Regions from separate parts of the Arthrobacter sp. SlRoot2-15 genome, predicted to be linked through region 2. Evidence: riboswitches for the same ligand, from Rfam matches in the RefSeq annotation. Region 2 holds a riboswitch; the other holds the start of a gene.
The links. Region 2 has a riboswitch for glycine ahead of gcvP (aminomethyl-transferring glycine dehydrogenase). Riboswitches for the same ligand answer to the same signal wherever they lie in the genome.
Positions count from the first base shown of each region.

Region 1: another riboswitch for glycine. It lies ahead of AC6I9V_RS16145 (amino acid permease); the one in region 2 lies ahead of gcvP (aminomethyl-transferring glycine dehydrogenase).

Region 1 covers NZ_AP046058.1:3,458,443-3,474,216, forward strand. The annotation lists gene AC6I9V_RS16085 (alkaline phosphatase family protein) at 1-555, opposite strand, end outside; gene AC6I9V_RS16090 (endonuclease/exonuclease/phosphatase family protein) at 853-1,548, opposite strand; gene AC6I9V_RS16095 (thioesterase family protein) at 1,706-2,509, shown strand; gene AC6I9V_RS16100 (DUF2177 family protein) at 2,532-2,915, opposite strand; gene AC6I9V_RS16105 (lipoate--protein ligase family protein) at 2,932-3,681, shown strand; gene AC6I9V_RS16110 (DinB family protein) at 3,678-4,205, opposite strand; gene lipA (lipoyl synthase) at 4,235-5,242, opposite strand; gene AC6I9V_RS16120 (L-serine ammonia-lyase) at 5,501-6,913, opposite strand; gene glyA (serine hydroxymethyltransferase) at 7,005-8,324, opposite strand; gene gcvH (glycine cleavage system protein GcvH) at 8,321-8,704, opposite strand; gene gcvT (glycine cleavage system aminomethyltransferase GcvT) at 8,760-9,881, opposite strand; gene gcvP (aminomethyl-transferring glycine dehydrogenase) at 9,892-12,744, opposite strand; glycine riboswitch at 12,794-12,891, opposite strand; glycine riboswitch at 12,892-12,991, opposite strand; glycine riboswitch at 13,274-13,371, shown strand; gene AC6I9V_RS16145 (amino acid permease) at 13,528-14,997, shown strand; gene purU (formyltetrahydrofolate deformylase) at 15,042-15,774, shown strand, end outside.
Region 2 covers NZ_AP046058.1:1,161,532-1,177,305, forward strand. The annotation lists gene AC6I9V_RS05210 (LytR C-terminal domain-containing protein) at 1-18, opposite strand, end outside; gene AC6I9V_RS05215 (DUF3263 domain-containing protein) at 109-426, opposite strand; gene AC6I9V_RS05220 (uracil-DNA glycosylase) at 609-1,313, shown strand; gene AC6I9V_RS05225 (siderophore-interacting protein) at 1,339-2,178, shown strand; gene AC6I9V_RS05230 (threonine/serine exporter family protein) at 2,193-3,689, opposite strand; gene AC6I9V_RS05235 (lipid II:glycine glycyltransferase FemX) at 3,721-4,794, opposite strand; gene AC6I9V_RS05240 (TspO/MBR family protein) at 4,931-5,443, shown strand; gene AC6I9V_RS05245 (L-serine ammonia-lyase) at 5,447-6,859, opposite strand; gene glyA (serine hydroxymethyltransferase) at 7,020-8,342, opposite strand; gene gcvH (glycine cleavage system protein GcvH) at 8,339-8,722, opposite strand; gene gcvT (glycine cleavage system aminomethyltransferase GcvT) at 9,259-10,392, opposite strand; gene gcvP (aminomethyl-transferring glycine dehydrogenase) at 10,402-13,251, opposite strand; glycine riboswitch at 13,303-13,417, opposite strand; glycine riboswitch at 13,419-13,517, opposite strand; gene AC6I9V_RS05270 (TetR family transcriptional regulator) at 13,705-14,244, opposite strand; gene AC6I9V_RS05275 (MFS transporter) at 14,313-15,774, shown strand, end outside.

The sequences.
Region 1 (15,774 bases), 2.3 Mb from region 2:
CGAGCTGGTGGCCGAGGAGTTATGGATCCGGTCGGTGGCGGCGGCGTGCTGGTAGAACCGGTTGGGGTAGGTCTCGGCCATGGTCGCCGCGAAGTACCGGTCGCAGACCGTCCAGTCAGGGCCGGCCTGCCGCCAGAAGTCGACGTCGGCGGCGTCGTAATATCCGACGGCGAACTCGTCGTTCTCACCGGCCCGGAGCCAGCCGTCGTTCTTGCCGTTGTTGTACTGGATCCGGCCGCCCTCGTAGGAGTGGTCCGGGTCCGGGTGGCCGCAGCCCTGGAAGTCCGTCAGGTGGTGGGTCGAGTGCGGAATGCCATAGCGGTCAATGTAACTCAGCCCGGACTGTTTCCCGTCCGCGCCCGGCATCCAGCCCAGGAAGTGGTCGAAGGAGCGGTTTTCCATCATCACGACGATGATGTGCTCGATTCCGGAGGCCGCGGGCGCCGGCAGCGCGGGCGCGGCGGCCGTAGCGGCCCGGAGGGTGCCGCCGGTGGCCAAGGCCGTGGCGGCAGCGGTCCCTGCCACGCCCAAAAAGTTGCGTCTTGAAAAGTTCACGTTCGGATTCCTTTGTCGTCAGGGCTGACTTCCCGCGTCGCCGGAGGAGACCCGGCCAGCCCGCTACAGGGGTAATCGCTGGGAGGGCCCGGCAAGTTACTCACGGGTAGAGTTCACGCCAAAAAGTAGATCACGAAACGGTTACGCCCGGGGCGATATGGGGGTCAGTTCATGCCCTGTTCATGACACGTTCGCGCACAGGACGGCCGGGTTCACCCAGCGGTTACCGGAATTGGACAGCCAGCGAGGCCACGCCGATGCGCGGCCGGCTGCCCCGCGGCCGGCGGGGGAGGGGCATTACCCCGCGGCAGCCCCGGGTGCGTTCTGGCCGTATTCGGCCGTGATGAGGATCGGCAGGTGGTCGGAGGCGCCGCGCGGGAGCGTTTCGACGTTCTCGATCATGAGGCCCTGCGAGGTCGCGAAGTCGAAATGGCCCTTGAACACCTTGTAGCGGGTGTAGGTGCGCCGGTCGCTGAGTGAGAGCTCGTAGCCGGCGTCCTTCATCTGCTCGGTGAGGTATTTCGTGAAAAACGGGTAGTTGAAGTCGCCCACCATTAGAGTCATCAGCCCCCCGCCCATGCTCAGCAGCTCCGCGTGGGCGGCATGGATCTGGTTCCGCCGCAGCGAGTTCGACGCCGTGAGCGGCGCGGCATGGAAGGACGCGATGACCAGGTCATGGTCAGTCTCGTTGTCAACCACCCGGGTGCCGATGAGCCGCTCATGCGCAGGAGCCAGCACGTGGTCATGCAGCGACTTCTTCAGCGCGAAAGTCTTGGTCTCATACGCGGTGAAACGGTCCTTGCGGTAATAGATCGCCAGGCCGAGCCGGTTGCCCCTCGTCGCATCGGCGAGGTGGAGGTCCCCGATGCTCTCGGGCAGATCCTCGGTGTCACATTCCTGGAGGCAGAGCGCATCGATATTGAAACTGGCGGCCAAAGCCTCCAGTTCGCCACTGGCCTTGTGTTTGCGGAGGTTGTAGCTGATTACGCGGATCAGGGGGAGCACCTCTTCGCAGGATAGTCGGGGTAAGCCTGCTCCCGAGTCTACCCAGTCCGCCGGTCCGGGGAGACAAAAGGCGCGGCGGGAGCGCGGCGTCCCGAGGCGATAAGGTGGGTTGGATTCTCTGATGAATGCTGCGAAAGGGTCGACGTTGACTGCTGAACTACCGGTGCTGGCCGAGGGCGATTTCTACTACGAGGTGTTGGGGGACGGGCGGTTCCGCTCCACCATCCACGCCCAGGGCGCCTGGAATGCGCACGAACAGCACATGGCCCCGGCGTCGGGCATCATGGCAGACGCCCTGGCCCGGCACGAGCCGCGCGAGGACATGCGGATGGCCCGGATCAGCTACGAGATCCTGGGCCTGATCCCGGGCGGCGAGTTCGAGGTCACCACCACCACATTGCGCCCCGGCCGGACCATCGAGCTCCTGCAGGCCGAACTCGTGGCCGGCGGCCGCGTGGCCATCCGGGCCACGGCCTGGCGCATAATCACCTCCGACACCTCCGCGGTCGCCGCCTTCGAGGACCCCGGTATCCCCGCGCCGGAAGACTGCGAACCGTACGACGCCGCCACGGTCTGGCCCGGCGGCTACATCGCCTCGCTGACAATGCGCATCGCCGAGGGCCACCGGGCCGGGTCCGGGACGGTATGGCTGCACACCGGCTACCCGCTCACGGACCGGGCGGACAGCAGCGACCTGGCCCGGCTGGTGGGCCTGGTGGACACGGCCAACGGCATTGCCGCACGGGTTCCGCCGGGCAAGGGCAGCTACGCCTTCCCCAACCTGGACCTGCAGATCCACATGTACCGCCGCCCTGAGGGGGAGTGGCTGGGCCTGGACAACGAGGTGTCCTTCGGCACGGACGGCATCGGGCTGACCTCCACGGTGCTGCATGACCTGCAGGGACCCTTCGGGCGCGCCGAACAGATTCTGACGCTGCGGAAAAGCTGAGCAGCGGGACGCCCGGCGGCGGCTAGTGGAAGACGAGCCAGCCGACAACGGTGGCCAGGCCGGTCAGGAACGCGCCCCACGCGATGTCCGCGACGACGATCGCCAGCGGCCACTTCTTCAGCGTCGCGGCGTTCGTCAGATCGTAAGTGGCGTACGCGAACGCGCCCAGCGCGGCGCCATAGCCCAAGGCTGTCAGCCAGCTTCCGCCGTCGAGCGCCGGCCGGAGGGCGAAGAAGACAATTCCGGCGATGTAGAGCACGTAGAACACCACGGCGTACCCTAGATGGGGCTTGTCCGCCATCAGGTGTCCCAGGTGCCGGCGGTAGAACTTGTTCATCGACTTGAGCCAGACGGCGTCAATCACGGCGAACGCGGCGGCCACCACCAGGAATTGCAGAATGAGCATAAGGGAGCATAACAACATGGAGCAGGCCGCGGCCGGACCCCGGACCCTGAGGGTGTTCCGGCAGGAGCACTCGCTCGGCGCCGCGGCGGACCTGGACTTCGCCCTGGAACTGCTGCAGCGGGTGAAGACGGGAGCGGCCGGGCCCATGCTGCGGCTCTACCGGCCCGCGCCCACGGTCGCGTTCGGCCAGCGGGACACCCATCTTCCGGGCTTCGAGGCCGCGGCACAGGCCTGCCGCGAACTCGGGTTCGAACCCCTGATCCGGAAAGCCGGCGGCCGGGCAGCCGCGTACCACGAGGGCACGCTGGTGATCGACCACCTCGAGCCGCACACCGACGCGATCGCAGGCGCCAAGGGGCGCTTTTCGCTGTTCGGCGAACTGCTGGCGCAAGGACTGCGTGACGCCGGAGTGGACGCCGCCGTCGGGGAGATCCCGGGCGAGTACTGCCCGGGGGAGTTCAGCGTCCACGGGCAGGATCCTGCGGTGCCGGGGCATCAAGTCAAGCTCATCGGCACCGCCCAGCGGGTGGTCTCCGGCGGCTGGCTGTTCAGCTCGGTGATCATCGTGGAAAACTCCGCGCCGATCCGGGCCGTGCTCGAGGCAAGCTACGCGGCCCTGGGCCTGGACTGGGACCCGGCGACGGCGGGGGCGGTCAACGATCTGGTCCCGCACCTGGATGTGGACGCCATCGAGGGTGCCGTGCTGGGCGCATACGGGCGCTACGCCTCGCTCAAAGACGGCGGCTTCGGCAGCCTCCGGGCCTAACTTTCGTCCTGCGTTTCGGCTGCGCCGGCGCGCGCCGCGAGGAGCTGTTCACGCAGGATGTCGGCGTGCCCGCAGTGCTGGGCGAGTTCCCGCAGCATGTGCAGATAGACCCAGCGCAGCGGCAGCGGCCCGCGGCGGTTGCCGGTAACCAGGTCGTCGAGCCCCAGAGCTACGGTCCCGCCGCGTGAGTCCTCGCAGGCCTGGACGTAGGCGGCCCGGACGCCGGCGATGGTATCGCCGGCGTCCAGGATGAAGGATTCGTCCGGGGTCGCCGGGATGCCGATCTCCGATCGGCTCCGGCGCGTGATGGCTTCGTCGAACCAGACCTTCTCCACAAATGTTGCGTGCTTGACCAGCCCCAGCAGCGTTGTCCGCGAAGGGACCAGGGAAGCCCGCGCCTCCTGCTCGCTCAGCCCCTCCAAGCAGTCGTGCAGGGCGGTCCGGTGCTCGTCGAGGAAGGCGTCGAATTGCGCCTTAAGGCCCGCCGAGAAGATCGCCGGATCCATGCTGGGGAAAGTGCTCATGGGCCCACAGCCTAGTACGTAGCAGGCGCTCAGTTGGCGCCCGCGAGCAGTGAGCTGGCTTCCTGGCGGGTGCTGCCGGAGCTTTCGATGTGGGCGAGTTCGGCGGGGATGTCCCAGCCTTTTTTGCGCATCGCGGTGGCCCAGAGCCGGCCGGCGCGGTAGGAGGAGCGGACCAGGGGCCCGGACATGACGCCGAGGAAGCCGATCTCGTTGGCCTCGTTTTGCAGGTCGACGAATTCCTGCGGTTTGACCCAGCGGTCCACCGGGAGGTGGCGTTCGGAGGGGCGCAGGTACTGGGTGATGGTGATCAGGTCGCAGCCGGCCTCGTGCAGGTCGCGCAGTGCCTCGGAGATTTCCTCGCGGGTCTCGCCCATGCCCAGGATCAGGTTGGACTTGGTGACCATGCCGAGGTTGCGGCCCTGGGTGATGACGTCCAGGGAGCGTTCGTAGCGGAACGCGGGGCGGATGCGCTTGAAGATCCTCGGCACGGTCTCGACGTTGTGCGCGAAGACCTCGGGTTTGGCGTCGCAGATCGCCGCGATGTGTTCGGGTTTGCCGGAGAAGTCCGGGATCAGGAGTTCGACGCCGGTGCCCGGGTTCAGTTCGTGGATCTTGCGGACCGTTTCGGCGTAGAGCCAGACGCCTTCGTCGGCGAGGTCATCGCGGGCCACACCGGTGACGGTGGCGTAGCGCAGGGCCATGGACTGGACCGAGCGGGCGACCTTAGTGGGTTCGAACATGTCCACCGGGGAGGGTTTGCCGGTGTCGATCTGGCAGAAGTCGCAGCGCCGCGTGCACTCGGAGCCGCCGATCAGGAACGTCGCTTCCTTGTCTTCCCAGCACTCGAAGATGTTGGGGCAGCCGGCCTCCTCACACACGGTGTGCAGGCCCTCTTTTTTGACGAGGTTCTTGAGCTGGACGAACTCCGGGCCCATCTGGACCTTGGCTTTAATCCATTCGGGCTTCCGTTCCACCGGGGTGGCCGCATTGCGCTGCTCAATGCGCAGCATCTTCCGGCCTTCTGGTGCCAGTGTCATCTGTTTTTCCTTCGTAAGTGGGCCGGGTGTCGGCGGGGTGGGATGGGAGGGTCGGCGGTAGCGGAGCTGGTCACCACCCGGTGTACTGGGCTGCGGCGTAGAGAATGAGGACGAAGCCCAGCAGTCCACTTAAGCCGACCGCCCAGGCTTCAGCCTGCTGCCGCCTGCGCCGCCTCCGGCGCCTGGCGGCCGCTGTTCCGGCCGGGGTCGGCCGGAGGGCCAGGGACCGATTGGCTCGGTTGATGTCCGCCATTGCCGTCAGCACTCCACGACGTTGACGGCGAGGCCGCCCATGGCGGTTTCTTTGTATTTGGAGCTCATGTCTTTGCCGGTTTCGCGCATGGTCACGATGACTTCGTCGAGGGAGACGCGGTGGGTGCCGTCGCCCCAGAGGGCCATTTTGGCGGCGTTGATGGCTTTCGCCGCGGCGATCGCGTTGCGTTCGATGCAGGGGATCTGCACGAGCCCGCCGATCGGGTCGCAGGTCAGGCCGAGGTTGTGTTCCATCGCGATTTCCGCGGCGTTCTCGACCTGGGCCGGGGTGCCGCCCATGACTTCGGCGAGCCCGGCGGCGGCCATTGACGACGCCGAGCCCACCTCGCCCTGGCAGCCGACCTCGGCGCCGGAGATCGAGGCCTGTTCCTTGTAGAGCACCCCGATCGCGCCGGCGGTGAGCAGGAACTTGACGACCGTCTCGTCGCGGTCGGCCTGGCTGGCCTTGTCCATGCCGGGGGCGAAGTGCAGGGCGTAGTAGAGCACCGCGGGGATGATCCCGGCGGCGCCGTTGGTGGGGGCGGTGACGACGCGGCCGCCGGAGGCGTTTTCCTCGTTCACGGCTAGGGCGATCAGGTTGACCCATTCCTGCCAGTACTTCGGGTCCCGGTAGTCGGGGTCCTGGCCGGGGGTTTCCTTGAGCAGGCGTTCGTGCCAGTCGGGGGCGCGGCGGCGGACCTTGAGCCCGCCGGGCAGCAGCCCCTCGCGCTTGAGGGAGGTTTCCACGCAGCCTTCCATCACCGAGTAGATGTGCAGCAGGCCTTCGCGGATCTCCTGCTCCGTGCGGGAGGCACGTTCGTTGACGAACATGACCTCCCCGATCGAGAGGCCCCCGGACTTACAGTGTTCGAGCAGTTCCGCGGCGGTGCGGAACGGCAGCGGCAGTTCCTTTTTGGATTCGTTGAGTTCCTTGAGCGCGGCGTCTTCCTCGCCCTCGCGGACGATGAAGCCGCCGCCGACGGAGAAGAACGTGGCGGAGTGCAGGGTCCCGCCGTCGGCGTCGGAGACCATGAAGGTCATGCCGTTGGTGTGCCGGGGCAGGATGGTCAGCGGGCGCAGCACCATGTCCTTCACCCCGTACGGCAAGGCGACGGACCCGGCGAGCTGCAGTTTCCCGCTCTCGGCAATCGCGGCGAGCCGCTCCTCCACCTCCGCCGGGAGGATGAGTTCAGGGTGGTAGCCCTCGAGCCCCAGCAGGACCGCCGTCATCGTCCCGTGGCCGTGGCCGGTCGCAGCAAGGGATCCGTAGAGATCCACCCGCAGCGACGCCACGCGTCCCAGGTCGCCGGAGGCCTTGAGCTCCTCGGCGAACACCGCCGCGGCCCGCATCGGGCCCACGGTATGCGAGCTTGACGGCCCCAATCCGATGGAAAAGAGATCAAAGACTCCAACAGCCATTGTCGGTTCCTCACTAGGTCATGCTTCGAATGTTCGGTGGTCGGGCCTGTCCAGCCCCCAATGCGTGGACAGGCCCGACCGCCAGGGCTGGCTAGAGAGCCGGGTAGAGCGGGTGGGCGGCGGCGAGGGCTTGGACCCGGGTGCGGAGCCCGGAGAGGTCCGTGCCGGCGTCGGCGGTCAAAGCCTCGGCGATGATGTCCGCGACCTCGGCGAACGCGGCCTCGCCGAAGCCTCGGGTGGCCAACGCCGGGGTGCCGATCCGCAGGCCGGAGGTGACCATCGGCGGGCGCGGATCGAACGGCACGGCATTGCGGTTGACCGTGATGTCGATCGCAGCGAGCCGGTCCTCGGCTTCCTGGCCGTTGAGCTCGCACTCGCGCAGGTCCACCAGCACCAGGTGTACATCGGTGCCGCCGGAGATCACGTTGATCCCCTTCGCGATCACGTCCGGCTGGACCAGGCGCTCGGCGAGGATCCGGGCACCGGCCAGGACACGCTCCTGGCGTTCCTTGAACTCCGGCGACGTGGCGATCTTGAAGGCCACGGCCTTGCCGGCGATGACGTGCTCGAGCGGTCCGCCCTGCTGGCCCGGGAACACGGCCGAGTTGATCTTCTTGGCGATGCCGGCGTCGTTGCTCAGGATGATCCCGCCGCGCGGACCGGCGAGGGTCTTGTGCGTCGTCGACGTGGTGACGTGGGCGTGCGGCACCGGGGAGGGGTGCAGCCCGGCCGCGACGAGCCCGGCGAAGTGCGCCATGTCCACCATCAGGTACGCGCCCACCGAATCGGCGATCCGGCGGAACTCCGCGAAGTCCAACTGCCGGGCGTAGGCAGACCAGCCGGCAACAATGAGCTGCGGCTTGTGCTCCCGGGCCAGGGCCTCGACCTCGGCCATGTCGATCCGGTGGTCATCCTCCCGCACCTGGTACGGGATCACGTTGTAGAGCCGGCCGGAGAAGTTGATCTTCATGCCGTGGGTGAGGTGCCCGCCGTGGGCCAGGTTCAGGCCCATGATCGTGTCGCCCGGACGGATCAGCGCGTGCATCACCGAGGCGTTCGCCTGCGCACCGGAGTGCGGCTGGACGTTCGCGTATTCGGCACCGAACAGGGCCTTGACCCGGTCGATCGCGAGCTGCTCGATCACGTCGACGTGTTCGCAGCCGCCGTAATAGCGCTTGCCCGGGTAGCCCTCGGCGTACTTGTTCGTCAGGACCGAGCCCTGCGCCTGCATCACGGCCACCGCGGTGTGGTTTTCCGAGGCGATCATTTCCAGGCCGTCACGCTGACGGCCCAGCTCCGCGTCGATCTTCGCGGCGATCTCCGGGTCCAGCACGGACAGCTCCGCATCCAGCGACGGCGACACGACCTGGTCGAAGGCGGTCAGGGTGCCCGCCGCCGCAGCCCCGCTCACAGTTCCCCGCCGTTGGCTGCAGCGTACTCTTCGGCCGACATCAGCGGCCCTTCTTCGATCACGGCGACCTTGAACAGCCAGCCGGCACCGTACGGGTCGCTGTTGATCAGCGAGGGATCGTCGACGACGGCGGGGTTGGTTTCGGTGACCTCGCCCGTGACCGGGGCGTACAGGTCCGAGACCGACTTGGTTGACTCGACCTCGCCGCAGGTCTCGCCCGCGGTCACCGTGGCGCCCACCTCGGGCAGGTCAACGTAAACGATGTCGCCGAGGGCGTCCGCGGCCACGGCTGAAATGCCGATCCCGGCCGGGCCCGACCCGTCAGCGGCGACCCATTCGTGTTCCGCGGAGTACTTCAGTTCGGCTACTACTTTGCTCATGCTTCTCAATCCTTAAGTTCGTAGGTTGTATCGACGGGCCCAGCCGGCGGCCGGGCTATTTTTCGCGCTTGTAGAACGGCAGCGCCACGACTTCGAACGGCTCGGCCTTGCCGCGCAAATCGATGTCCAGGGCGGTGCCCGGTTCGGTGAACTCGACGTCCACGTACGCCATCGCGACGGGGTACCCCAGGGTGGGGCTCGGCTGCCCGGAGGTCACTTCGCCGACGACGGTGCCGTCCTTGAGGACAGGGTAGTGGCCGCGGCCGGCCCGGCGGCCCAGGCCCTTGAGGCCCACAAGTCTGCGGCCGGTGGTGGAACCTGCGCCGGCTTCCTTGAGTTCGGCCAGGGCCGCCTTGCCGACGAAGTCCGACTCCTTGGCGAGCGAGACGACCGGTCCCAGGCCTGCCGCGTACGGGTTGCCTTCGCGGGAGAGCTCGTTGCCGTAGAGCGGCATGCCGGCTTCCAGACGCAACGAGTCGCGGCAGGCCAGGCCGGCGGGGATAAGCCGCTGGCTGGCACCGGTTTCCAGCAGTGCTTCCCAGAGGCCGGCGGCGTCCTCGTTGGGAACGTAGATTTCAAAGCCGTCCTCGCCGGTGTAGCCGGTGCGGGCGAGCAGCAGGTCCTGTCCGTTGATCTGAACCTCAACCGCGGCGTAGTACTTCAGCTCGGTGACCAGCGCGTGCTGCCCGGCCGGGACCAGGGCCAGCAGGATCGCTTCGGCGTTGGGGCCCTGGACGGCGATCAGCGAAGTTTCGGCGGAGACGTTCTCCACCGTGACGTCAAAGCCTGCAGCCCGCTCGGCCAAGGCCGCGGCCACTACCTCAGCGTTTCCGGCGTTGGGGACCACCAGGTACCTGTCTTCGGCGCGGCGGTAGGAGATGAGGTCATCGATGATGCCGCCGTCTTCCTGGCAGATCAGCGAGTACTTGGCCTTGCCCACGGCCACAGCCGAGAGCTTCCCGGCCAGGGCAAAGTCGAGGAACGCGGCGGCGTCCGGGCCGCTGACCCAGACCTCACCCATGTGGGAGAGGTCGAACAAGCCCGCGGCGTTGCGGACGGCGTGGTGCTCGGCCAGTTCCGATTCGTACTTAAGGGGCATCTGCCAGCCGCCGAAGTCCGTGAAGGAGGCGCCGGCTTTTTTGTGCTGCTCGAAGAGGGCGGTGTAGTTCTCACTCATCAGGGGATCCTTAGTTCTCGAATTCGGAAAGCGGAGGGCAGGAGCAGACCAGGTTCCGGTCGCCGGCTGCACCGTCGATCCGGCCGACCGGCGGGAAGTACTTGTCCTGCCTAAGCGTGTGGACCGGGAAGGCGGCCTGCTCGCGCGGATACGCCCGCTCCCAGTCGGACGAGACGACGGCGGCCGCCGTGTGGGGTGCGTTGCGCAGCGGGGAGTTCTCCACCGTGAACTCACCGCTGGCCACCTGGTCGATCTCCTGCCGGATCGTGATCATCGCCGCGATGAAGCGGTCGATCTCCGCGAGGTCCTCGGACTCCGTGGGCTCCACCATCAGGGTGCCCGCCACGGGGAAAGACAGCGTGGGGGCGTGGAAGCCGAAGTCGATCAGGCGCTTGGCGACGTCCTCCGCGGTGACACCGGTCCTGGCCGTGAGTTCACGCAGGTCCAGAATGCACTCGTGCGCCACCAGTCCGCTTTCGCCGGTGTAGAGCACCGGGAAGTGCTCATCCAACCGTGCAGCGATGTAGTTCGCGGCGAGGAGGGCCGACTTGGTCGCCTCGGTCAGGCCCTGCCCGCCCATGAGCTTCACGTACGCCCAGGAGATCGGCAGGACGCCGGCCGAGCCGTACCGGGACGCTGAGATGGCCACGCCTGTCCCGCCCTGGTCGGCGGCCTTGTTCGCGTCGCCGGGCATAAACGGCGCCAAGTGCGCCTTGGCCGCAACCGGGCCGACGCCGGGTCCGCCGCCGCCGTGCGGGATGCAGAAGGTCTTGTGCAGGTTCAGGTGCGAGACGTCGCCGCCGAACTGCCCCGGCTGGGCCAGGCCGACGAGGGCGTTGAGGTTGGCGCCGTCGACGTAGACCTGCCCGCCAGCGGCGTGGATGGCGTCGCAGACCTCTCGGACGTCGGCGTCGTAGACGCCGTGCGTGGACGGATAGGTGATCATAATCGCCGAGAGCACGTCCTTGTGCTGCTCGATCTTTGCCTGCAGGTCCGCGTGGTCGATCGTGCCGTCCGAAGCTGTCGCCACCACGACGACCTTCATGCCGGCGAGCACCGCGGAGGCGGCGTTGGTACCGTGCGCCGAGGCCGGGATCAGGCAGACGTTGCGCTGGGCATCGCCGCGGGAGTGGTGGTAGCCGCGGATCGCGAGCAGGCCCGCGAGTTCACCCTGGGAGCCGGCGTTTGGCTGGATGGAGACCTGGTCGTAGCCGGTGATTTCGGCGAGGTCAGCCTCGAGGCCGCTGATGAGTTCGCGCCACCCTTCGGTCTGGGAGTCCGGCGCGAAGGGGTGGATGGAGGCGAACTCCGGCCAGGAGATCGCCTCCATCTCGGCCGTGGCGTTCAGCTTCATGGTGCAGGAACCCAGCGGGATCATGGTGCGGTCCAGGGCGAGGTCCCGGTCCGAGAGGCGGCGGATGTAGCGCAGCAGCTGGGTCTCGGATCGGTGGGTGTTGAAGACCGGGTGCTGCAGGTAGTCGGAGGTGCGCAGCACCGAGTCGGGCAGTTCGAAGCCCTTGGCCTCCACGAGCGGACCGGCGCCAAAGGCGACGACCACAGCGGAGAGGACTTCCGGCGTCGTGGTTTCATCGACGGACACGCCAACTGTGTCCGCGTCGATGAGCCGCAGGTTGATGCCCCGGGCCTCGGCGGCGGCGATGGCCTTCGCGGCCTTGCCCGGCACCCGGACCGTGATGGTGTCGAAGAAGGAATCGCTTGCCAGTTCGCGGCCGGCAATCTTCAGTGTGGCGGCCAGGGCGCGGGCGTTGTTGTGGACGGCCTCGGCGATTGCCTTCAGCCCGTCCGGGCCGTGGTAGACGGCGTAGAAAGAGGACACGATGGCCAGCAGCGCCTGGGCGGTGCAGATGTTGGAGGTGGCCTTCTCCCGGCGGATGTGCTGCTCGCGGGTCTGCAACGCCAGGCGGTAGGCGGGGATGCCGGCGTTGTCCTTGGATACGCCGACGATCCGGCCCGGGAGCGTGCGTTCCATGCCCTCGCGCACCGCCATGTAGGCGGCGTGCGGGCCGCCGAAGAACAGCGGGACACCGAAGCGCTGGGTCGAGCCGACGGCGATGTCCGCGCCATGCTCGCCCGGGGGAGTGATGAGGGTCAGGGCAAGCAGGTCCGCGGCCACGGTGACCAGTGCGCCGCGCTCCTTGGCCTCGGCGATCACACCGGACTGGTCCCAAACCCGGCCGGAAACGCCCGGCTGCTGCAGCACAACGCCGTTGATGACACCCTCGGGCAGGCCCTTGGACAAATCGGCGACCTCAACCTCGAAGCCGAGGGCCTCGGCGCGGCCCTGGACGATGGCGATGGTCTGCGGCAGGCAGTCGGCGTCGAGGACGGTCTTGCCGTCGTGAGCGGACTTGTTCTTATTTGCCCGGCGCATCATCAGCACGGCCTCGGCGACGGCGGTGGCTTCGTCCAGCAGCGAGGCGTTGGCGATCGGCAGGCCCACGAGGTCCTGGACCATGGTCTGGAAGTTCAGCAGCGCCTCGAGCCGGCCCTGCGAGATCTCGGGCTGGTACGGCGTGTAGGCGGTGTACCAGGCCGGGGCTTCGAGGATATTGCGGCGGATCACGGCCGGGGTGACGGTGTCGTAGTAGCCCTGGCCGATCATCTGCACGGCGGTCTTGTTCTTGGCGGCCAGCTTGCGCAGCTCGGCGAGGACTTCGACTTCGCTCAGCGCCGCGGCCAGGGTGAGGGGCTTTTCCTGGCGGATTGAATCAGGGACAGCAGTATCCACCAGGCCGTCGACACTGTCGTAGCCGACAGCCTTCAGCATGGTGTCGACGTCGGCCTCGCGGCGGGCGCCAATATGGCGGTCAGCGAAATTGGATGAAAGAGATTGAACCGTCAAGAGGAACTCCAAGGTTTGGCCGGCGCAAGGCGCCGGAAGGGACCGGGTTCCTCCCCGCTCTGTATTGGACCTGAGAGATTCCGCGGACCGTTGTCCGCTTGCACCGTCGGTGAGCCAGGAACTTTCCTGACTGCTTTCCAGAGTTGCCTCGCCGCGGCGGTACATGGGCCTGAGAGATTCCTGGGGAGGATTTGCTCCTACGGCGCCTGCCCGTTGGTGACGGGGAGGACTCTCCCGCCACGGCTCGAAAGGCATATTCGAATGTGGTGATTCGCCTCACACCGTACACGCCATCCCGGGGAGGGGCAACAATGCGGCCGCCGGGCAATGTCACATTTGCGGGGCTTGACTTTCCCGAGTGATCCATCACACACTGAGTCGGCCGGACGATGTCCTTCGAGGGTGATCCGGCCATGGTGGGTGCAGGTCCCGGCACATCCGGGGCACCGCACCCACGACGGCGCGCTTTGTTCGGAGCTAACCTCCACGCCACTGGGCCGTCCGTAACATTCACAAATGAACATGCCTATGATCTGCGGCGGGAGAGTCCTGCCGGTACATACAGCAGGCGCCGTAGGAGCAAATCCTCCCCAGGAATCTCTCAGGCCCATGTACCGCCGCGGCGAGGCAACTCTGGAAAGCAGCCAGGCACGTTCCTGGCTCACCGAAGGTGCAAGCGGGTCTGCGGGGGCAGGAACGCGGAAACTCTCAGGTCCAAGACAGAGCGGGGAGGAACCCGAATCATCGTGGCACCGAAGTGCCACTTGAACGATGGAGTTCCTTATGACGATTCAACGACCACCTTCGGCTCCGGTTGAAGCCCCCCACCTTGAGCGCCAGCTCAGCAACCGGCACATCCAGCTCATCGCGATCGGCGGCGCCATCGGCACCGGCCTTTTTATGGGCTCGGGAAAGACCATCTCGGCGGCCGGCCCTTCCGTAATCTTCGTCTACATGATCATCGGCTTTATGCTGTTCTTCGTCATGCGGGCCATGGGTGAGCTGCTGCTGTCCAACCTCCACTACAAGTCCTTCAGTGATTTCGCGGCGGACTTGCTTGGCCCCTGGGCCGGCTTCTTCACCGGCTGGACCTACTGGTTCTGCTGGGTGATCACCGGCATCGCCGACGTTATCGCCATCGCCGGCTACTCCCAGGAGCTCTGGCCCGGGCTGCCCCTGTGGATACCGGGACTGGTCACCGTCGCCATCCTGCTGCTGCTGAACCTGACCACGGTGAAGGCCTTCGGCGAAACCGAGTTCTGGTTCGCGCTGATCAAGATCATCGCCATCGCGGCGTTGATTATCGTGGGCCTGTTCATGATTTTCAGCGGATTCAGGTCCGACGCCGGACCCGCTACTTTCAGCAACCTGTGGAGCCACGGAGGCTTCTTCCCGAACGAGTTCATGGGCTTCGTCGCCGGCTTCCAGATTGCCGTGTTCGCCTTCGTGGGCATCGAACTGGTGGGCACCACTGCGGCAGAGGCCAAGGACCCGGAGAAGAACCTGCCCCGGGCCATCAACTCCATCCCGATCCGTGTACTGCTGTTCTACGTGGGCGCCCTCATCATCCTGATGTCCGTCATCCCCTGGACCCAGTTCGCCGCCGGACACAGCCCCTTCATCGCCATGTTCTCCCTGGCCGGCCTCGGGGCCGCTGCCACGGTCGTCAACCTGGTGGTCCTTTCCTCGGCGATGTCCTCGGCCAACTCCGGAATCTACTCCACGTCCCGGATGGTCTACGGCTTGGCCCAGGAAGGTGACGCGCCGGTCCGTTTCGGTGCCCTGTCGCGCCGCAAGGTTCCCCAGAATGCGCTATTCCTCTCCTGCGTGCTGCTGCTGGCGGGTGTGGTGCTGATGTACGCCGGGGAGAACATCGGCAAGGCCTTTGAGATGGTCACCACCGTTTCCGCCGTCTGCTTCGTCTTCGTCTGGTCGATCATCCTGGCCAGCTACATCGCCTTCCGCCGGCGCCGCCCGCACCTGCATGCCGCCTCGAAGTTCAAGATGCCCGGCGGCATCCCCATGGTCTGGGCGGTCTTCGCCTTCTTCGCCTTCGTGCTCTGGACCCTGACCACCCAGCCGGACACCCTCACGGCGCTTCTGGTGACCCCCATCTGGTTCATCATCCTCGGCGCGGCATGGTTCGTCCTGCGCCGCCGTCCCGCGCACCTGGCTCGCTACCAGGCGTTCAAGGACGAACTTCAGTCTGAGCAGGATGTCGCAGGCGGACGCCAGGCGGTGGACAGCCTGTGACCACCGGAGAAGCCACACCCGCCACCCCGTCCTCCCTCCCGGCGTTGGAAAAGCCGGTGGCGCCCAGCACGGAATTTGTCCTCACCCTCGACTGCGCCGAGTCACCCGGAATCATCCACGCCGTCTCTGAATTCCTGCTGGCCCACGGCTGCAACATCATCGACATCAAGCAGTTCGGCGACCGGCAGGAACAGCACTTCTTTATGCGCGTGCACTTCGTCGCAGCGGGTGCGGGCGCTGACGTCGAAGCCCTCCGGCAGGATTTCGTTCCGGTGGCCGGGGAGTGGGACATGAATTGGCGGCTCGAACGCCACGGCCGGAAAGAGAGGATTCTGGTCATGGTGTCCAAATACGGCCACTGCCTCAACGACCTGCTCTTCCGCGCCCGCATCGGCGAACTGCCCGTGGAGATCGTGGCCGTCGTGTCCAACCACCAGGACCACGAGGATCTCGTCACCTGGCACGGGATTCCGTTCCATCACGTGCCGGTGAGCCAGCAAACCAAGCCCGCCGCCGAAGCAACGCTGCTCTCACTGGTGGATCGCTACCAGGTGGAGCTGGTGGTCCTCGCCCGCTACATGCAGGTCCTGAGTGACAACCTCACGGGCCGCCTCGCCGGCAGGGCCATCAACATCCACCATTCATTCCTGCCGAGCTTCAAGGGCGCCAGGCCCTACCACCAGGCGTACGACCGGGGCGTCAAGACCGTCGGGGCCACCGCGCACTACGTCAATTCCGAGCTGGACGAGGGACCCATCATTGCCCAGCAGGTGATCG
Region 2 (15,774 bases):
CCGAGCGTACTTGGTCATGGTAAAACTCGTCCTTGCTGATTTCTGGCTGATGGCCCGCCGCCGGAATCCTCGCGGATTTGCTCGCCTCCGGCTGGAATTCCCGCGGGTTTAGGCGTCTGAACCGAGGCGGCGAGCGGTGCGGGCACGTTGTCGTGACGTACGTAGTCTACGCAATCTCTTGACCAGCATGGGATCGTGGGCCAGCGCCGGCTCGGTATCGATCAGGGCGTTGAGGATCTGGTAGTAGTGCGTGGCGGAGAGGTCAAAAAGCTCCCGGATGGCCTGTTCCTTGGCGCCGGCGTACTTCCACCACTGCCGCTCCAGGGCGAGCATCTGCTGGTCCCGGCTGCTCAGCGGCGAGTCGTCGGCCGCCGGCGATGACTGGAGGTCCTCCGCCGGCAGGTACTCCGGTGCTGCTTCGGCCACAACGCACTCCCTGGCTGGTTCCGATAGTTGTCCCCCACATGCTACGGCCGAATAACAGCATTGTCATTTATCGGGCGGGTCGCGGGAGGTCCTGCGAGAATGGGACCGTGCCCAATTCGTCCCATCCTGATGCCCTGTTTGACCTCGAACCCGAGGCTGCCGGGACGCCGGCCTTCGCAGACATGGCGCGGCAGCCGCTGGCCGAACTGATGGCAGCGGACTGGGCTGCCGCGCTGGCTCCGGTCGAGCGGCAGTTGCGGGACGTCCTGGAGTTCCTCGCCGCCGAGGTGGCCGGCGGCCACGAGGTGCTGCCGGCGCCGTGGAACCTTCTGCGCGCCTTCCGCCAGCCGCTCGCCGGCGTCCGGGTGCTGATCGTGGGCCAGGACCCGTACCCCACACCCGGCCACGCCGTCGGACTCTCTTTCGCCGTGGACGGCGCCACGCGCCCGATCCCGCGCAGCCTGGCCAACATTTACAAGGAGCTCGACGCCGACCTTGGGCTGCCGCCGCGGGTGCACGGAGAGCTGGGCCGCTGGTCGGAGCAGGGCGTGCTGATGCTCAACAGGGTCCTCAGCGTCCGGGCCGGCGCCGCCGGGTCACACCGCGGCAAGGGCTGGGAAGCCGTCACGGCCGCGGCCATCACGGCCCTCACGCAGCGGCGCGGCGACGACGGCGCCCCGGCCCCGCTGGTCGCAGTTCTCTGGGGCAAGGATGCGGAGGGGGTGCGGCCGTTGCTCGGCTCCGCCGCCGTGATCGCCAGCCCACATCCCAGTCCCCTCTCGGCGTCCCGCGGGTTCTTCGGCTCCCGGCCCTTCAGCCGCGTCAATGAGCTGCTCACCGCCCAGGGGGACGGCACGGTGGACTGGGAACTGCCGCCGCTGCCGTGAGCAGTTCTTGGCTAGGCTTAGCCGCATGACTTCGCTCCCCGCCGCCACCAGCGCCAACCGGAACTCCCGGCCCCAGACCAGCCTCACGGTCCTGCGGCGGGAGCAGCTCTCGCCGCACATGGTCCGGATTGTTGCCGGCGGACCCGGCTTCGCCGGCTACGTCAACAACAGCTACGTGGACCGGTACGTCAAGATTGCTTTCCCGCAGCCCGGGATCGACTACCCGCAGCCGCTGGACCTCTGGGCCATCCGGGAATCCCATCCTCGCGAACAGTGGCCGCACACCCGGACCTACACCGTCCGCTGGGTTGACGAAGACGCGTCCGAGCTCGCGATCGACTTCGTGATCCACGGCGACGAAGGCCTCGCCGGGCCGTGGGCCGCCGCCGCCGAGGCCGGGGACACGCTGGTGTTTACGGGGCCGGGCGGCGGCTACAACCCGGATCCGGCGGCCGACTGGCATCTCTTCGCGGGCGACGAATCCGCCCTGCCGGCGATCAGTGCCGCGATTGAGTCCCTCCCCCGGGACGCCCGGGGCCTGGCGTTCCTGGAGGTGGACGGCGACGCCGACGTGCTGGCCCTCGACGCCCCCGCCGGCGTCGAACTGCGCTGGCTCCTGCGCCGCGGCGCACCGGCCGGAAGCACCCCGCTGCTGGTGGACGCCGTACGCGACGCCGTATGGCCGGAAGGTCAGGTCCAGGTCTTCGCCCACGGTGAGCGCGGCGCCATGAAAGGTCTGCGCGAGGTGTTCTTTGCCCAGCGCGGGCTGGAGCGCGGCCAGGTGTCGCTGTCCGGCTATTGGGCCCAGGGCCGGGTGGAAGACGACTTCCAGGCCGAGAAGAAGCTGCCGATCGGCAAAATCTAGCCGGACGCGGAGGGTCAGCGGCGGCGGGCGCGGCGTCGTTCGTTGCTGGCGAGGCTCCGGGTCAGGGGCCGGGCGAGCGTGTCACCGAGCACGATGCCAGCGGCGACGCCGAGCACGATCGCCCCGGCGTTGAGCATCCCGCCGGCGCCCATCAGGATCTCGGACTCCTCGATCGTCAATACATACATGGATCGGAATATAGTCAGGCCGGGCAGCAGGATGAGCGCTGCAGGCACGGCCACCACCAGCTGCGGGGCGCCCATCCGCAGCGCCACCACCCGGGCGAGCAGGCCGATCACAACGGCCGCGAGGGCCGGAGCGAACCGCGGACCAATGCCGGCGGCGGATCCACCGATGAGCACCAGGTGCCCGACGACGCCGACGGCCGCCGTCGGCAGCAACAGCTTGAGTGAGGTCTGCTCGGTCACGCCGATCGCGACCACGGCGATGGCGACCAAGGGAACCAGAGCCCACAATGGATACATCGGCGGGAATGTTTCGGTGACATCGATGGCTTCCATGCCTGTCATCGCCCCCACCACGAAGCCGACGGCGATTCCGGCGACGAGGGCGCCGAAGGTCAGCATGGTGGAGAGGAAGCGGCCGGCGGCCGTGACCGGGAAGCCGTTGATCGCGTCCTGCACCGAGGAGACCAGCCGGCCGGTGGGAAGCAGCAGCAGGATCCCGCCGACCACCACGATGGCGGGGGCGATCTCGATCCCGACCCTGCTGCCGAAGCGCCACAGCAACAACGCGATAAGGGTGACAACGAAGGAACAGGCCGCCGTGACGAAGAAATCCGGCGTGCGCCAGCGGCCCAGTTGCCGCGCCAGCAGGCTGATCAGCAGGTTGGACAGGAAGGCGACCCCGGAGGCGGCCAGGTCTCCGCCCAGCACACCGACAAAGACCGCCGAGAAGACGCCAAAGGCAACGGTGACCATCCAGCGCGGGAAGGGTTTCGGGCTGTGCGTGATCTCCTCGAGCCGGCGCACCGCTTCCTCGCGCCCCACACCGCCGGCCACAATCTCGGTGACCAGTTGGTGGACCTCGGCCAGCCCGGCGTAGTTGTTGGTCCACGACCGCACGACCCGCAGCAGCGTGATGGGCGTCTGGTCCCTCGGGGCGTAGTTGATGGCCACCGACTGGTTGGTGATGTCCACCTCGATGTTTTTCAGCCCCAGCGCGGCGGTAATCGCAATGATGCTGGTTTCCACTTCGAGGGCGCCGGCGCCGTACCGGAACATCGATTCGGCCAGCTTGAGCGCAAAGTCGATTGTCTTGCGGGCCGACGTGTCCACACCGCCGACCTGGATCATTGGGTTGGCGTACGGGCTGCCGGCCAGCCGGTCGACGATGCTCAGCGGGGCCGTCGGCGGGTTTTCGCCCTGGACCAGGCGGCGGAGCATCCGTTTGGCGGCGGCGTTCTGGCGCACCTGCAGCGGCGACATCGGTTCGGTCTTGGGCAAGCCGTCGGTGGGCGGCCTGCGCTGTCCGTCGGTTTCCTTGGTCATTCCGGCGTCCTCAACTGTCCGTACGTCCGGTTTAGTAGAACTGCTGGCCCGTGCGCCGCGTGTACAACTGGCGGGCGACGCGCTCCCCGCCGGCCATCCAGGCCTTGTACTTCAGCGGGCTCAGGACCTGGTCGTAGCAGCCGACGAAGTCCGTGACAGTCTTGCTGAAGCTGGTCTTGAAAAGGCCCAGGCCGTGGAAGGGGTTGGATGTGTCCTTGAGCTGGTCGCTGGGCGGGGTGCCGCAGAAATCGTATTCCGTGCAGCCCAGCTCCTTGACCTGGTTGATGGCCGTCCACTGCACCAGGTGGGAGTCGCCGTACTGGCCGCGTTTCTGCAGCGACCCGCCGTCCTTGTAGGTGCCCTTGCGGCCGTAGTTGATGACGAACGCGCCCACCGAGGGCACGCCGTTTTCGTACACAAACAGCAGCCGGCCCTGGTCCCGTTTGATGAAGTTGGTCCAGAACTGGCGGTAGTACTCGTATTCGCGCACCCGGACCTGGGACTTGGCTTCCACCGTGGTGGTCATCAACGCGTACATGGCCCGGAAGTTCTCCTCGCTGGGGTCCACGTTATGGACCTCAACGCCCTCCCGGATGGCGCGGCGGACGGCGTTGCGGCCGCGCGAGTGGAGGTTGCGCAGCAGCTGGTTCTCCTCCGGGGAGATGTCCAGAAGCGCCGTCGAGTCGTTGGGCTGCAGGTTGTGGGTCTTGACCAGGCCGGCGCCTTCGATCACGCGCCGGGCGTCGTCGGACCGGATGATGTCCGGCTCGATTTTGATGGCGAAGACCCCCAACCGGGCGCGCTTGACGAACTCGGCGTTCGCCGCGGCGATCCCGGGGATGTCCTCAACGGACGCCACGTCCGGTCCCTTGATCAGGTACCAGAGCTTGCCGAGAAGCGGGAAGGACTTCTCCAGGACGAGGTTGTAGCTCGTGTAGTCGGCGGTCTCGTAGACCAGGTGCAGGGGCTTCCAGCCAAAGTGCTGCTTCACCTCCGCGAAGGCCTCCGATTGCAGGAGATTGCCGCCATTGGGGTTCGCCGTGACGTGGGCATCCCAGTTGGCGATCTCTTCGGCTGAGGCAAAACGGGCAGTGAATTCACGCAAGGGGGCGGCATCCAATCATTGCGGTACGAGCATCGGCGGCATGGCTGGCATGCAGTCCCAAGTCTATCGGGCGGCCGGGGCAGTCCGGGTCCCGCGGCCCTGTGCCGGCCGCCGTCACCGCGATTAGGCTGGGGGTATGCAAGCGCAGCCGGAAGCCCGGGGCCCCGCCGCCCAGGCACTCGCCCTGCTCGCGTTGCTGGGCGCTTCAGCACTCGTCGCGGCCCTCGGCGGGATGGCCTCCGCGGCCAACGTCGACGGCTGGTACGCCGCCGCGGACAAGGCGCCGTGGTCCCCGCCGAACTGGCTCTTTGGGCCGGTCTGGACACTGCTCTACATCGCTATGGCCGTGGCCGCCTGGCTGGTCTGGCGCAGCCGGTCCCCCGCCATGAGGGCGGCCCTCACCGCCTACGGCCTCCAGCTGGTGCTGAACCTGCTGTGGACGCCGGCATTCTTCGCCCTGTACCCGTCCCTCGGCACACCGGCGCTGTGGATCGGCTTCGTGATCATCGTGGCGCTTGCCGTTGCCGTGGCCGTCACGGTGTTGCGGTTCGGCCCGATCAGCCGCGCCGCGGGGTTACTGATGCTCCCCTACCTGACCTGGATCGTGTTCGCTTCGTCCCTGAACCTCTGGGCGGCGCTGAACAACTGAGGCTCAGCACTCCACGACGTTGACGGCGAGGCCGCCCATGGCGGTTTCTTTGTATTTGGAGCTCATGTCTTTGCCGGTTTCGCGCATGGTCACGATGACCTCGTCGAGGGAGACGCGGTGGGTGCCGTCGCCCCAGAGGGCCATTTTGGCGGCGTTGATGGCTTTCGCCGCGGCGATCGCGTTGCGCTCGATGCAGGGGATCTGCACGAGCCCGCCGATCGGGTCGCAGGTCAGGCCGAGGTTGTGTTCCATCGCGATTTCCGCGGCGTTCTCGACCTGGGCCGGGGTGCCGCCCATGACTTCGGCGAGCCCGGCGGCGGCCATCGAGGACGCCGAGCCGACCTCGCCCTGGCAGCCGACCTCGGCGCCGGAGATCGAGGCCTGTTCCTTGTAGAGCACCCCGATCGCGCCGGCGGTCAGCAGGAACTTGACGACCGTCTCGTCGCGGTCGGCCTGGCTGGCCTTGTCCATGCCGGGGGCGAAGTGCAGGGCGTAGTAGAGCACCGCGGGGATGATCCCGGCCGCGCCGTTGGTGGGGGCGGTGACGACGCGCCCGCCGGAGGCGTTTTCCTCGTTCACGGCCAGGGCGATCAGGTTGACCCATTCCTGCCAGTACTTCGGGTCGCGGTAGTCGGGGTCCTGGCCGGGGGTTTCCTTGAGCAGGCGTTCGTGCCAGTCGGGGGCGCGGCGGCGGACCTTGAGCCCGCCGGGCAGCAGGCCCTCGCGCTTGAGGGAGGTTTCCACGCACTCGACCATCACGGAGTAGATGTGCAGCAGGCCTTCGCGGATCTCCTGTTCGGTGCGGGAGGCACGTTCGTTGACGAACATGATCTCTCCGATGGAGAGGCCTTTGGACTGGCAGCGGCCCAGCAGTTCCGCGGCGGTGCGGAACGGCAGCGGCAGTTCCTTCTTGGATTCGTCGAGTTCCTTCAGCGCGGCGTCCTCCTCGCCCTCGCGGACGATGAAACCGCCGCCGACGGAGAAGAACGTGGCACTGTGCAGGGTCCCGCCGTCGGCGTCGGAGACCGTGAAGGTCATCCCGTTGGTGTGCCGGGGCAGGATGGTCAGCGGGCGCAGGACCATGTCCTTCACGCCGTAGGGCAGGGGCACCGACCCTGCCAACTGGAGGGTGCCGCTTTCGGCGATCGCGGCCAGCCGCTCCTCCACCTCCTCGGGGAGGATCAGTTCAGGGTGGAAACCCTCCAGGCCGAGCAGGATCGCCGTCATCGTCCCGTGGCCGTGGCCGGTCGCCGCAAGGGACCCGTAGAGATCCACCCGCAACGACGCCACGCGTCCCAGGTCGCCGGAGGCCTTGAGTTCCTCGGCGAACACCGCCGCGGCCCGCATCGGGCCCACGGTGTGCGAGCTTGACGGCCCCAATCCGATGGAAAAGAGATCAAAGACTCCAACAGCCATGGCTGGGTTCCTAACTGGGGATAAATGTGGGGATAGAGCAGAAGGTGAGGTGCCCTCGAGGGGCCGGCGGAGCCGGGCTTTTCGAAAGCGTGCGTCAAAGCGACGAAGGAGCAGCACGCGTGAAAAGTCCGGTCCGCCGGGCCCGGAGCCAGCCGGGCTCTTATCCGAGGTTAGCAACCGACGGGTAGAGCGGGTGGGCTGCGGCGAGGGCCTGGACGCGGGTGCGGAGCCCGGAGAGGTCCGTGCCGGCGTCGGCGGTCAAAGCCTCGGCGATGATGTCCGCGACCTCGGCGAACGCGGCCTGACCGAAGCCGCGGGTGGCCAGCGCCGGGGTGCCGATCCGCAGCCCGGAAGTGACCATCGGCGGGCGCGGATCGAACGGGACGGCGTTGCGGTTGACCGTGATGTCGATCGCCGCGAGCCGGTCCTCGGCTTCCTGGCCGTTGAGCTCGCACTCGCGCAGGTCCACCAGGACCAGGTGTACATCGGTGCCGCCGGAGATCACGTTAATCCCCTTCGCGGTCACATCCGGCTGGACCAGGCGCTCGGCGAGGATCCGGGCACCGGCCAGGACACGTTCCTGGCGTTCCTTGAACTCGGGCGACGCGGCGATCTTGAAGGCCACGGCCTTGCCGGCGATGACGTGCTCGAGCGGTCCGCCCTGCTGGCCCGGGAACACGGCCGAGTTGATCTTCTTGGCGATGTCGGCGTCGTTGCTCAGGATGATGCCACCGCGCGGACCGGCGAGGGTCTTGTGCGTCGTCGACGTCGTGACGTGCGCGTGCGGCACCGGGGAGGGGTGCAGCCCGGCCGCGACGAGCCCGGCGAAGTGGGCCATGTCCACCATCAGGTAGGCGCCCACCGAATCGGCGATCCGGCGGAACTCCGCGAAGTCCAGCTGCCGGGCGTACGCGGACCAGCCGGCAACAATGAGCTGCGGCTTGTGCTCCCGGGCCAGGGCCTCGACCTCGGCCATGTCGATCCGGTGGTCATCCTCCCGCACCTGGTACGGGATGACGTTGTAGAGGCGGCCGGAGAAGTTAATCTTCATGCCGTGCGTCAGGTGCCCGCCGTGGGCCAGGTTCAGGCCCATGATCGTGTCGCCCGGACGGATCAGCGCGTGCATCACCGAGGCGTTCGCCTGCGCGCCGGAGTGCGGCTGGACGTTCGCGTACCCGGCGCCGAACAGGGCCTTGACCCGGTCGATCGCGAGCTGCTCGATCACGTCGACGTGCTCGCAGCCGCCGTAATAGCGCTTGCCCGGGTAGCCCTCGGCGTACTTGTTCGTCAGCACCGAACCCTGCGCCTGCATCACGGCCACCGCGGTGTGGTTCTCCGAGGCGATCATCTCCAGGCCGTCGCGCTGGCGGCCCAGCTCCGCATCGATCCGCACGGCGATCTCCGGATCCAGCGCGGACAGCTCCGCATCCAGCGACGGGGACACGACCTGCTTGAAGCTCGTTTCAGTTGCGGGGGTGCTCACAGTTCGCCGCCGTTCTTGGACGCGTATTCCTGGGCGGAGAGCAGCGGACCGTCCGATTCGGCGGCGACCTTGAACAGCCAGCCGGCACCGTACGGGTCGCTGTTGATCAGCGAGGGATCGTCGACGACGGCGGGGTTGGTTTCGGTGACCTCGCCGGTGACCGGTGCGTACAGGTCGGAGACCGACTTGGTTGACTCGACCTCGCCGCAGGTCTCCCCCGCGGTCACCGTGGCGCCCACCTCGGGCAGGTCCACGTAGACGATGTCGCCGAGAGCATCTGTGGCGACGGCGGAGATGCCGATAGACACAACGTTCCCGGCCTCCCGCGCAACCCACTCGTGCTCGTCGGAGTACTGCAGTTCAGGGGCAACTTTTGCCATGTGTTTTTCCTAATTCTTGGAGTGGTCGTTGGTGCTAAATCAATTGTGGCCGGGTTATGTACCGACCTCGGTCGGGTTCCGCGGCCGGAAACCGAATTCCTCCGCGTGCTCGCTCGTCCTCCCCACCGTCTCCCTAACCTCGCAAGCTCGGCTAGGGAACCCTGACGGCGTGGGCCCCCGCTTAGACGCACGCTTCCGGAATCCGGTCCCCTGCCGCTATCGCCCAGTTCAGTTCCGGAGGCCAACAGTTTCAAAACCCGTCCGCCGTTCTCCGGAAAGAAACAGTGGCCGTCGATATCTTCGAGAGCCGAGCCGCGGTAGGCGGCACTGGCTCCAGCGCCTTGGCGTTCGAAAGCGTCGCCCGAGGTGATTGGAACGGAGGGTGAGCTGTCCACGAGGGGCCGGCCGGTCTGGGTTTTCGAAAGCGTGCGTCTAAGCGAGGAACGAGCGAGCACGCGTGAAAACTCATGGCCGGCCGGCCCCGAAGCCGGGGCCCGCCGGTCCCGGAGCCAGCCACGGCTCCGGGACCGGAAGGGCTACTTTTGGCGCTTGTAGAAAGGCAGCGCGACAACTTCGAACGGCTCGTTCTTGCCGCGCAGGTCGATGTCCAGGGCGGTGCCGGGGTCGGTGAACTCGACGTCCACGTACGCCATCGCAACGGGGTACCCCAGGGTCGGGCTCGGCTGGCCGGAGGTGACCTCGCCGACAACATTGCCGTCCTTCAGGACAGGGTAGTGGCCGCGGCCGGCCCGGCGTCCGAGGCCCTTGAGTCCGACGAGCTTCCGGCCCGTGGTGGCTCCGGCGCCGGCTTCCTTCTTGGCGGCCAGGGTTGCCTTGCCAACGAAGTCGCCTTCCTTGGACAGCGCGACGACGGGGCCAAGGCCGGCTGCGAACGGGTCGCCGTCCAGGGAGAGCTCGTTGCCGTAGAGCGGCATGCCGGCCTCGAGCCGGAGCGAGTCGCGGGAGGCGAGGCCCGCAGGGGTCAGTTCGCCGTCTTCGGCGATGGCGACCAGCGCCTGCCAGAGGGTGGCGGCGTCGTCGTTGGCGACGAAGATTTCGAAGCCGTCCTCGCCGGTGTAGCCGGTGCGGGCCAGCAGGAGGTCCTGGCTGGCCCCGCCGAACATGAACGGGACCTCGACGGCGGCGTAGTACTTCAGTCCGGTGACGAGATCGTGCTGGGCCGCGGGGACCAGACGGAGCAGGATGGCCTCCGCCTTGGGGCCCTGGACGGCGATCAGCGAGGTTGCCGCGGAGGCATCCTCGACCGTGACGTCAAAGCCTGCAGCGCGCTCGGCCAGGGCCTCGGCGACGACTTTGGCGTTGCCGGCGTTGGGAACCACCAGGAACTTCTGGTCGCCGCGCCGGTAGGTGATGAGGTCATCGATGATGCCGCCGTCCTCGTTGCAGATCAGCGAGTACTTGGCCTTGCCAATGGCCATCGCGGAGATCTTGCCCACGAGGGCGTAGTCCAGGAATGCGGCGGCATCGGTGCCGGTGACCCAGACTTCGCCCATGTGGGAGAGGTCGAACAGGCCCGCGGACTTGCGGACGGCGTGGTGTTCGGCGAGTTCGGAGCTGTACTTGAGCGGCATTTGCCAGCCGCCGAAGTCGGTGAAGGAGGCGCCGAGCTTCTTGTGCTCTTCGTAAAGGGCCGTGTAGTTCTCAGTCATCAACAATCCTTAGTTTTCGAATTCGGACAGCGGCGGGCAGGAGCAGATCAGGTTGCGGTCGCCGGCGGCGCCGTCGATCCGGCCGACCGGCGGGAAGTACTTGTCCTGCTTGAGCGTGTGGACCGGGAAGACTGCCTGCTCGCGCGGGTACTCGCGGGTCCACTCGGTGCTGATGACCGCAGCGGCGGTGTGCGGGGCGTTGCGCAGCGGGCTGTGCTCCACACTGAACTCGCCGTGCGCCACCTGGTCGATCTCGGCGCGGATGGCGATCATTGCCGTGATGAACCGGTCGATCTCGCCGAGGTCCTCGGATTCGGTGGGTTCGACCATCAGGGTGCCCGCCACGGGGAACGCCAGGGTGGGGGCGTGGAAGCCGTAGTCGATCAGGCGCTTGGCGACGTCCTCGGCGGTGACGCCGGTCTTGGCCGTGAGCTCGCGCAGGTCCAGGATGCATTCGTGGGCCACCAGGCCGCCTTCGCCGGTGTAGAGCACCGGGAAGGAGTCGTTGAGCCGGGCTGCGATGTAGTTGGCCGCGAGCAGGGCGGACTTGGTGGCCTCGGTCAGGCCCTGGCCGCCCATGAGCTTCACGTACGCCCAGGAGATCGGCAGGACGCCGGCGGAGCCGTAGCGGGATGCGGAGATCGGGGTGCCTTCGGCCCCGTTGGCGGGGTCGGCTGCGTTGCCCGGCATAAACGGGGCCAGGTGCGCCTTGGCCGCGACCGGGCCGACGCCGGGCCCGCCGCCGCCGTGCGGGATGCAGAAGGTCTTGTGCAGGTTCAGGTGTGAGACGTCGCCGCCGAACTGGCCCGGCTGGGCCAGGCCGACGAGGGCGTTGAGGTTGGCGCCGTCGATGTAGACCTGGCCGCCGGCGGCGTGGATGGCGTCGCAGACTTCGCGGACGTCGGCGTCGTAGACGCCGTGCGTGGACGGGTAGGTGATCATGATGCAGGACAGGGCGTCCTTGTTGGCCTCGATCTTGGCGGTGAGGTCCGCGTGGTCGATGGTGCCGTCGGTGGCGGTGGCCACGACGACGACCTTCATGCCGGCCAGCACCGCGGAGGCGGCGTTGGTGCCGTGCGCGGAGGCCGGGATCAGGCAGACGTTGCGCTGAGCTTCGCCGCGGGAGTGGTGGTAGCCGCGGATCGCGAGCAGGCCGGCGAGCTCGCCCTGGGAGCCGGCGTTGGGCTGGATGGAGACCTGGTCGTAGCCGGTGATTTCGGTCAGCTGGGCTTCGAGGTCCTCGATCAGTTCGCGCCAGCCGGCGGTCTGGGAGTCGGGGGCGAAGGGGTGGATGGAGGCGAATTCCGGCCAGGAGATCGCTTCCATCTCGGCCGTGGCGTTCAGCTTCATGGTGCACGAACCCAACGGAATCATGGTCCGGTCCAGCGCGAGGTCCCGGTCCGAGAGACGGCGGATGTAGCGCAGCAGCTGGGTCTCGGAACGGTGCGTGTTGAAGACCGGGTGCTGCAGGTAGTCGGAGGTGCGCTCGACGGCGGCGTCCAGGGCGAAGCCTTCCACGGAATCAACCACCGTGGCGCCGAAGGCGGCGACGACGTCGGCAACGTTTGCCGCCGTCGTCGCCTCATCGGCGGAGATGCCGACCGTGTCGGCATCGATGGAACGCAGGTTGATGCCCTTGGCATCGGCGGCGGCGATGATCTCCGCGGCCTTGCCCGGAACCGAGACGGTGACAGTGTCGAAGAACGAGGTGTGCAGCACGTTAAGGCCGGCGCCCTTGAGCGAGGCGGCGATGGTGCGGGCGTTGTTGTGGACGGTCTCGGCGATCGCCTTCAGCCCGTCCGGGCCGTGGTAGACGGCGTAGAACGAGGCCACGATGGCCAGCAGCGCCTGGGCCGTGCAGATGTTGGAGGTGGCCTTCTCGCGGCGGATGTGCTGCTCGCGGGTCTGCAGCGCCAGGCGGTAGGCGGGCATGCCGGCGTTGTCCTTGGAGACACCGACGAGGCGGCCGGGCATGGAGCGCTCGAGGCCCTTGGCTACGGCCATGTAGGCGGCGTGCGGGCCGCCGAAGAACAGCGGGACGCCGAAGCGCTGGGCGGAGCCGACGGCGATGTCCGCACCCTGCTCGCCCGGGGAGGTGATGAGGGTCAGGGACAGCAGGTCCGCCGCCACCGTGACGAGCGCGCCGCGTTCCTTGGCCTCGGCGATCACGGTGGTGTGGTCGAACACGCGGCCGGAAGCGCCCGGCTGCTGCAGCACAACGCCGTTGATGACGCCCTCGGGCAGGCCTTTGGACAGGTCTGCGACCTCAACTTCGAAGCCGAGGGCCTCGGCGCGGCCCTGGACGATGGCGATGGTCTGCGGCAGGCAGTCGGCGTCGAGGACGGTTTTGCCGTCGTGGGCCGTCTTGTTCTTGTTGGCCCGGCGCATCATCAGCACGGCCTCGGCGACGGCGGTGGCTTCGTCCAGCAGCGAGGCGTTGGCGATCGGCAGGCCCACGAGGTCCTGGACCATGGTCTGGAAGTTCAGCAGCGCCTCGAGCCGGCCCTGCGAGATTTCGGGCTGGTACGGCGTGTACGCGGTGTACCAGGCCGGGGCTTCGAGGATATTGCGGCGGATCACGGCCGGGGTGACGGTGTCGTAGTAGCCCTGGCCGATCATCTGCACGGCGGTCTTGTTCTTGGCGGCCAGCTTGCGCAGCTCGGCGAGGACTTCGACTTCGCTCAGTGCCGCGGCGAGCGCCAGGTCGGAGTCCTGGCGGATGTCCTTCGGAACGGCGGTGTCCACCAGCGCGTCGACGGTGTCGTGGCCGACAGCCTTCAGCATGGTGTCGACGTCGGCCTGGCGGCGGGCGCCGATGTGCCGGTCAACGAAGGACGTGGAGGCTGAGGTAACAGTCACAAGGAACTCCATAACTAAGGCGGCGCAGGGTACGCCACATTGATTCGGGTTCCTCCCCGCTCTGTATTGGACCTGAGAGTTTCCGCGCAACCGCTTTCGCGAGGCTCCGCTTGCACCGTCGGTGAGCACGGCGCGCCCGGGGCGTGCCTGCTGCTTTCCAGAGTTGCCTTGCCGCGGCGGTACATGGGCCTGAGAGATTCCTGGGGAGGGTTTGCTCCTACGGCGCCTGCTTGTACCTACTTGCAGAACTCTCCCGCCGCAGATCAAAGGCATATTCAATTGCTCGTGACCGCAGTCACAAGTCCCATTGTCCTATGCCGGAGGCACGTCCGCAAACTCCGGCGCACGGAGCGGTTCGGGTCACGCTTCGGGTGCCGCCGCAGGCCCCCTGATGGGACGCTCCCGCACCAACCCGCCACACCTGCGGGAGCCTCCCCGGGTTGGAGCGCCCACTCAGCCGCGCAGCCGTTCGACGGCGGCGAGCAGGCCGTCGACGTCGCCGGCCACCTCCGGCGGCGCCCCGCCGGGAGCCCGCGCGAGCATCGCGTTGAAGTACAGCCCATCCCCCATGTACAGCACAGCCTTGGCCATCGCAGGTCCGACGTCGGCAGCGAGCAGTGCCAGCCAGCTGGCCTGGACCCCGGCCATCCGCTGCAGGGTCTCAGCGTGCGCCACTTCGGCCAGCCGGGTAGCGGCCACAAACACCCGGTCCAGCGGGGTGTCGGCCCACACGGAGGATTTGATGAAGTACGCCGCCGCCCCCTCCGGCGCGGCGGCCATGGCATCCAGGTCTTCGGCGAGCAGCCGGTCCAGGCGCTCGAGCAACACCGCGATCATGGCTTCCTTGTTCGGGAAGTGGTACAGCAGGCCGCCCTTGGAGACACCTGCCAGCCTGGCCACCGCATCCAGCGTCGCGGCGCGTTCCCCCTCGGCGATGAGCAGGGATTCGAAGGCGTCGAGGACGGCTTCGCGGGCGACGGGTTTTCTGGCCATGGATTACATCATGCCTGTCGGGACGCGCATTTCTTAACTATACCGTCCAGACGGTACAGTTATCTTTTATGAGCACCATATTCCTGCCGGACCCTGACCGCACCGCCACGGCCCCGGAGCCGCGCGCGCCCTGGCGGGACTGGCTGGCGCTCACCCTGCTGATGTTCCCGGTGCTGCTGGTGGCCGTGGATAACACGGCCCTGACGTTCGCGCTGCCCGCGATTGCCCGAAGCCTGGATGCCACCGGGGTGGAACTGCTCTGGATTGTTGACTCGTACCCGCTGGTCCTGGCCGGCCTGCTCGTGGCGATTGGCAGCCTGGGTGACAGGATTGGCCGCCGGCGGCTGCTGCTGGTCGGCAGCACGGGCTTTGCGGCCGTCTCCGCGGTGACGGCCTTTGCACCCGGCGCGGAGTGGCTGATCGCCGGCCGGGCCGGGCTCGGTTTCTTCGGCGCCATGCTGATGCCATCCACCCTGTCGCTGATCCGGAACATCTTTCCGGAGCCCAACCGGCGGCGGCTCGCGGTGGCGATCTGGGCCGCCGGCTTCTCCGGCGGCGCGGCATTGGGCCCCATCCTGGGCGGCTGGCTGGTGGAGCACCTCTGGTGGGGTGCGGTTCTCCTCGTCGCGGTGCCCATCATCCTGCCGCTGCTGGCCCTCGGTCCGGCGCTGATCCCGGAATCCCGCGACCCGAAGCCCGGCCCCGTGGACGTACCCAGCATCGCCCTGTCCCTGCTGGCCATGGTCCCGGCGGTGTACGGCATCAAGATCCTGGCGACCCACGGCCCGGCACCGGAGGCGCTGGCCGCCCTCGGCGTCGGTCTCCTGATGGGGTACACCTTCGTCCGCCGCCAGCGCCGGCTAGCAGCCTCGCCGGCGACGGCTCCCCTGCTGGACCTCAGCCTCTTTGGCAACCCGGTCTTCAGCACCGCCATCACGGCGAACGTGCTGGCGCTGTTTTCCTACAACGGCTTTATTCTCTTCCTCGCCCAGCACCTGCAGCTGCTCGAGGGCCAGTCGCCGTCGGAGTCCGGACTGGCGATGGTTCCGGCCCTGGCCGCCACGGTTGTCGCGGGCCTGCTCGCGGTGCCGCTGGTGCGCAAGGTCCGCCCGGGCTTTGTGGTGGCGGGCGGGCTGCTGTTGAGCGCCACGGGCTATGCCCTGGTGGCCGTGGGCGACCACGGCGCCGGTCCCGGCATGTTGCTGGCGGCGCTGCTGGTGCTCTGCCTGGGCGTCGGCGCGGCCGAGACCATCTCCAACGACCTGATCCTAGGGGCCGTCCCGGCCGCGAAATCCGGCGCGGCGGCCGCCATTTCGGAAACCGGTTATGAGATCGGCTCCCTGCTCGGCACCGCCATCCTCGGCTCGATCCTTACCGCGTCCTACCAGCGGAACCTCAGGTTGCCCGCCGACGTCGCCGGCGCCGGCCCCGGGGCGGCCCACCAGGCCGGCGAGACCCTTGCCGGGGCAACCGAGCTGGCCCGGAGCCTCCCGGCCCCGCTGGCCGAGGCCGTGACGGCCGCCGCCAGGA